2 linked regions of the Spartinivicinus poritis genome follow. The protein of the gene in region 2 interacts with the protein of the main gene of each other region in a pairwise test. Links are inferred from orthologs where the notes say so. Each region holds a gene or a part of one and is shown on either strand. Other genes may lie near its edges.

Evidence for each region.
Region 1: the proteins of plsB (region 2) and ybgC interact in binary tests that used the Escherichia coli proteins (3 or more experiments, as listed by UniProt). The link is inferred for Spartinivicinus poritis from one-to-one orthologs.

The regions. Positions count from the first base shown.
Region 1 is NZ_JAPMOU010000010.1:102,040-105,181, reverse strand. What follows is about bases 59-2,866. They hold ybgC (tol-pal system-associated acyl-CoA thioesterase), read left to right. Parts: upstream 59-1,164; coding sequence 1,165-1,569; downstream 1,570-2,866. Other genes in these bases: tolA (cell envelope integrity protein TolA), read left to right, coding at 2,861-2,866; tolR (protein TolR), read left to right, coding at 2,411-2,845; tolQ (protein TolQ), read left to right, coding at 1,728-2,405; ruvB (Holliday junction branch migration DNA helicase RuvB), read left to right, coding at 69-1,076. In the rest of the region: more of tolA, read left to right, coding at 2,867-3,142.
Region 2 is NZ_JAPMOU010000001.1:91,144-94,514, forward strand. What follows is about bases 187-3,223. They hold plsB (glycerol-3-phosphate 1-O-acyltransferase PlsB), read left to right. Parts: upstream 187-487; coding sequence 488-2,959; downstream 2,960-3,223. Other genes in these bases: ORQ98_RS00445 (hypothetical protein), read left to right, coding at 187-309; ORQ98_RS00455 (class I SAM-dependent methyltransferase), read right to left, coding at 3,016-3,223. Outside these bases: more of ORQ98_RS00445, read left to right, coding at 1-186; more of ORQ98_RS00455, read right to left, coding at 3,224-3,371. UniProt on the Escherichia coli protein: Catalyzes the transfer of an acyl group from acyl-ACP to glycerol-3-phosphate (G3P) to form lysophosphatidic acid (LPA). This enzyme can utilize either acyl-CoA or acyl-ACP as the fatty acyl donor.

The sequences.
Region 1 (3,142 bases), on a different replicon or contig from region 2:
TCCATTACTTTTGCAATGTCCTCAAATTAGTGGGGAGTGAGTTAGATAAAACAGGTGATCTATAAACGATGATTGAAACGGATCGTTTAATTGCAGCAACTGCAACGCCCGTAGAGGAAAGCCAAGACCGAGCGATTCGGCCAAAGCGTTTGGCTGACTATATTGGTCAGGCTTCTGTACGTGAGCAAATGACTATTTTTATTGAGGCGGCGAAGCGACGCAGCGAAGCCTTAGATCATACCTTGATATTTGGTCCGCCTGGTTTAGGTAAAACCACATTAGCGAATATTTTGGCTTATGAAATGGGGGGGCAAATTAAAACCACCTCAGGACCTGTGTTAGAAAAAGCCGGCGATCTGGCTGCAATGCTAACTAATTTGGAAGCGGGTGATGTACTGTTTGTTGATGAAATTCACCGCTTAAGCCCCGTGGTAGAAGAGGTTTTATATCCCGCTATGGAAGACTACCAGTTGGATATTATGATTGGTGAGGGTCCAGCAGCACGTTCCATTAAACTGGATCTGCCGCCTTTTACCCTAGTAGGAGCAACCACCCGGGCTGGTTTGCTAACTTCGCCACTGAGAGATCGTTTTGGTATTGTTCAGCGACTGGAATTTTACTCAGTTGAGCATTTAGCTACGATTGTGCAGCGCTCTGCAAATATACTAGGTGTGTCTTTAGACGAAGAGGGGGCTGTAGAGGTTGCTAAACGTTCACGAGGAACGCCCCGAATAGCCAACCGCCTACTAAGGCGAGTAAGAGACTTTGCAGAGGTAAAAGGTTCAGGAATTATTACCCAAACGGTTGCTGATCAGGCACTTAGTATGCTGGATGTAGATCACCAGGGGTTTGATCAGATGGATAGACGACTACTGTTGGCCATGATTGAGAAATTTGCAGGGGGGCCTGTGGGTGTCGATAGCTTGGCTGCAGCCATCAGCGAAGAGCGTGATACCATTGAAGATGTATTGGAACCCTATTTAATTCAGCAGGGCTTTATCATGCGAACACCCAGAGGCCGGGTTGTTACTGAGCGGGCCTATCTCCACTTTGGCTTATCTATGCCTGAGTCTTGACCCAAAACTCTATCAACTTTAGCGTATTAAGAATTTTTTGTACCACTTTTTGGTGCTTGTTTTTTTATTTTGTTTGAGGAAACAGTGAGTGGATAACTTTGAGATTCGCTGCCGCGTATATTTTGAAGACACCGATGCGGGTGGGATTGTTTACTATGTAAACTATTTGAAGTATATGGAGCGGTCAAGAACGGATTTATTACGTAGTCTAGGGATTGAACAGCATTCGCTTCTCGAACAAAATGTGATGTTTGTTGTCCATAGTTCATCAATTAACTATCGTAGTCCAGCCAGGCTGGATGATGAATTAAAAGTGACAGCAATAGTTAAGAAATTGACAAAAGTAGCTATTATTTTTATACAACAAGTGGTTAATTGTCGGACAAATGTTTTATGTTGCGAGGCTGAAGTAAAAGTGGCTTGTGTGTCGTCTATTAATATGAGGCCAACAATGATTCCAACCAGTTTGCAACAAAAAATACAATTACTCTAGGTAATTTCACGAAAACGGGAAAAGAGAGGTGGTATGATCGGCCTTTCGCCTGCTGAGGCTGTGTCACCTTTTATGTTGTATTACCCAGGATGTAATGCAGCTTAATATATAAGTGTCACCTTACATAAAATAGCTTGAGGGTAAGTATTGTGGCAGAAATGTCAATTTGGTCCTTAATTGCCGGCGCTAGCTGGATTGTACAGCTGGTGATGCTGATATTACTGTTGGCATCCATTGTGTCATGGGTAATGATTTTGCAACGTGGTTTTTTATTATCTAATACCAAACGGAGTGCTATTACATTTGAAGATCGGTTTTGGTCGGGAATGGATTTAAGTAAATTATTCCGCCAAGTCACCAGTGAGCCTGATCCTGATAATGGGATGGAGCATTTATTTAGAGCGGGTTTCAAAGAGTTTACCCGGCTAAGGCAAGACTCCAATGCAGACCCAGATGCAGTGATGGAGGGGACTCAACGAGCAATGCGAGTGGCTTTGGCGAGGGAGCAAGAACGTTTAGAGCAAAACTTACCCTTTCTTGCTACGGTGGGTTCAATCAGTCCTTACATCGGTCTGTTTGGTACGGTTATTGGCATTATGAATTCATTCCGAGGGCTTGCTAATCAAACTCAGGCAACCTTGGCTACTGTTGCTCCTGGTATTTCCGAAGCACTGGTTGCAACAGCAATGGGGCTATTGGCTGCAATTCCTGCTGTGGTGGCTTACAACAAATACTCTGCAAAGGTTGATCAACTATTAAATAGTTACGATACCTTTTCTGATGAGTTTTCCAGTATTTTACACCGTAAGGTACATACACGAGTTAAGCAGGGATAAGCAGCATGGCTACTAAACGTATTCGGCGTAAGCCAATGTCAGAAATCAACGTGGTGCCATACATTGATGTGATGCTGGTGCTGTTGATTGTGTTTATGGTAGCCGCTCCGATGTTAACCCAAGGGGTTAATGTTGATTTACCAAATACTGATGCAAAGCCACTTGATGTTAAAGAGGATGAAGAGGCCATTATTGTTTCAGTAAAACCTGATGGCACGTATTACATCAATATTGGTAAGGATCAAGAGCAAGCTGTTCCCCTAGAAAAAATACAGGAGCAGGTTTCTAAAATAATGAAGGTTAAACCTAACCGCTTAGTGTTAATCAAGGGGGATCAACAGGTTGACTATGGCACAGTTGTTCAGGCAATGGCTGCCTTGCAAGCAGCCGGTGTACCCAATGTTGGCTTGATTACCGATCCACAGGAACAAACAGGTTAATAAGAAGTTATTGTTGTGAGATTGCCTAACGGTTATACCTTACCTGCTACGATAGCAATAGTCCTACATATCACTGCTATATTGGCAGTGGCCAATATTTGGCAGAAGGAACATCAGTTTCCTGTTAAAGCGACCCCTGATCACGTTAAGGCAAAACTGATTGCCTTAAAACCGGCTACTAATAAACCTGCCGTAGCTAAAAAGCCACCTGCACAAAAGCCACGTTCACAACCAGATAAAGACAAACTGGCTGAACAAAAAGCAAAAGAAGCAGCCAAAAGAAAAGCGGAAGCAGAA
Region 2 (3,371 bases):
CGCTTTGACAATTTGACCGCTACCAACAGCCATGGACGTAGTCACCACTACTTTGGGATGATAGGTTCCCACGCAGTACCCATTTTAATTGTTGAAAAAGCAGCTGGTCGCTTCTTTTCCAGCATCTGGTTTAATTCCTCAGATTCCCCATGGGAAACAGACATTGACTGCGCCCGAGATGCATACCAAACCCTAAACATAGAAGTTCGTTGTAATGGCAACTTTTGGGAAGAAGGTAAAAATAATGAAGATGAGTGGTGGCAAATTAATGAGTTTGGAGAAGGCCCTGTTCTTTGGCAGGACGTTTAACATAGTAAATATTTAGCAGGAAAAACAGCTACTCTCCTTACACTACCAGTAAAATCTTACACACAGCAGGCTTACCCTAAAGTTTTTTACGAAGACTATAATAGATTACAGTTTGAGTATATGGCTTTGTACTTATGTTGCTAAATAGTAACAGAACAGCCACTTTTAAAAGTATATTATGGAAAAATTAATTAGAAGCTCTCAATTTTTATTAGCTTTACTACGCAAGTTAATTTCGTTTTGGGTTAAAGTCGAAGTACATAATGGTTCAGCAGAACAGCTTAAGCTGCCCTCCAATACGCCTGTTTGCTATGTATTACGCAACTCATCTTTATCTGATTTTTTACTAGTTGAGCAAGAATGTATTAGAGCGCAACTGCCAAAACCATCTGAGTTACTTCCCAACTTAACCTCGGAACAGCCTGCTCACTTTTTTTTAACCCAACTTAAAGGGGTTCTATTTAAACGAGAAGATGCAAGCTTGCCAGAGCAATTAAAGCAACTGATCAGTCAAGTCCAAAACAATGCTGCACTTGATGTACTGCTTGTGCCTGTTTCTGTATTCTGGGGACGCTCACCTGATAAAGAGCAATCAGCACTCAAGCTTTTATTTGCCTACAACTTCCAAGTAGCCAGCCGCTTTAAAAAACTGTTAACCATTATTATTCACGGCAAACAAACCATAGTGCACTTTAATTCTCCTATGTCATTACGTGACATTGTTAATAACGAATTAGGAGAAAGTCGTACTCAACGAAAAGTCGCCAGAATTTTACGTGTGCATTTCAGACAGCTACGCACCTCAGTGGTTGGACCTGACTTATCACATCGCCATAGTTTGGTAAACTCACTTCTCTATGCTCCCTTAGTGATAGATGCCATTAATAATGAAGTGAAAGAAAAAAACATTGACTACCAAAAAGCAAAAGCCAAGGGTCAATATTATGGTAAAGAAATCGCTTCGGACTTTAGTTATGCAGCTATCCGTTTACTGGATATCGCACTCTCTTGGTTTTGGAATAAAGTCTACCATGGTATTGAAGTCAATCACTTAGAGCCAGTCAAAGCATTAGCAAAAGACCATGAAATAATCTACGTACCATGTCACCGTAGTCATATTGACTACTTATTATTATCCTACGTTTTGTTTAAGCAAGGTTTAACACCACCACATATTGCTGCAGGTATTAATCTTAACATGCCAGTGATTGGTGGTTTACTGCGAAGAAGTGGTGCTTTTTTTATTCGTCGACAGTTTAAAGGCAATCAACTCTATACTGCCGTATTTAACGAATATTTACATACATTATTTATTAAAGGCTTTCCAACTGAGTACTTTATCGAGGGTGGGCGTAGTCGTACTGGACGCTGTATAACACCTAAAACTGGCATGCTGGCACTCACTATTCGTAGCTATTTACGCGACAATAGAAAACCCATCGTTTTTATTCCTGTTTATATTGGCTATGAAAATGTCTTGGAAGTTAAAACCTATTTAGGTGAACTACGAGGTAAATCTAAGAAAAAAGAATCCCCACTGGATATTTTTCGCACACTGACCAGTTTAAAAAGAACACTTGGAAAAGTAACAGTAAACTTTTCTTCTCCACTATCCCTGAGTGACTTTTTAACAGAACAACAACCTAACTGGCATGATTATACTCTAGCAAAGGCAACTAAACCTGAATGGCTAAACCCAGTGACGAATATGCTAGCTACCCAGTTAATCCAGCGTATTAATGCCGCTGCTTCAGTCAATGCGGTTAATCTGACAGCAATGGCATTACTTTCAACTCCCAGACAAGCTCTTGATAAAAACACACTATACTTTTCACTCGACTTTTACTTAACCCTGTTAAAACAATTGCCCTACAGTGAAAAAGTTACTTTGCCAGACGAAACAAGCGAGTCAATGACACAATATGTGGAGTCAATGAAGCTTATTCACACACATACAGATGCATTAGGTGATGTCGTCACATTAAGTGAAAAGAATGCCGTGATCATGACCTATTATCGCAATAACATCTTACATTTATTTGCCCTACCCTCTCTGATCAGCTGTTTCTTCGTCAATAGTCCTTATCAAATTCGTGATGACCTAACTAAAGCCTGTGTTACGCTTTACCCTTATTTAAAAACTGAGCTATTTTTAATCTGGCCAGAACAACAGGTGCAAACAGAAATTGAGAACAGTATTAACTGTTTAAAACAACTAAAGTTAGTTAGCCAGGAAAATGGCAAGTTGGTACGCTCAGCACCAAACACTGTTGAATTTATACAGTTAAGCCTTTTGGCCAAAGCTATTAGCCAAATGCTAGAGCGGTTTTATTTGGTCATTAGTGTGTTATTAAAAGCTGGAAGTGCAACACTTGATGCCCACATGCTAGAGAATCAGTGCCAGAACATTGCCCAACGGCTTTCTCTAGTCCAGGGTATTAATGCCCCAGAGTTTTTTGACAAAACATTGTTTCGTAATCTCATTCAAACACTTAAGAACAAACATGTTATTACAATTAGCCACAATGGTGCTTTATGCTTCGATAAAGCACTCTATGATATTGGCCTAGCTGCTAAAAGAATACTGCCTCCCGATATTCGTTATAGCATTCTTCATTTAACTGAAAGTGAATTTAAGCCCGTTAATTAGTGGTCCATGCGTAAAGCTGGGTAACAGTATTCAAACCTTATTTTGCATATGGACTACTAGCTACCAAATGCTTTATTCACATAAACATCAAAACGACCAGACTTACCTGTTAACTGATAAGTTGGGGCTTTATCAGCCAAATAAGGTGCAAGCTTTGGTCTTTTGACGACCACGCGATACTTAGCAATTGCAATAGCTGCATCCAATAAATAGTCTGCATCTAAGTCTTGACCTAATAGCTGTTGAAAAATTCGCATTTCCTTTTTGACTTTGGCGCTTTTTTCTCGATGAGGAAACATAGGGTCTAAATAGACCACATCAAATTGATCAGCTAACCCTAACAATTCTTGCAAATAGTCTTTGGCATCAATACAAAGCAGTTGTAACTGATTAACAATACTAGCAACATCTA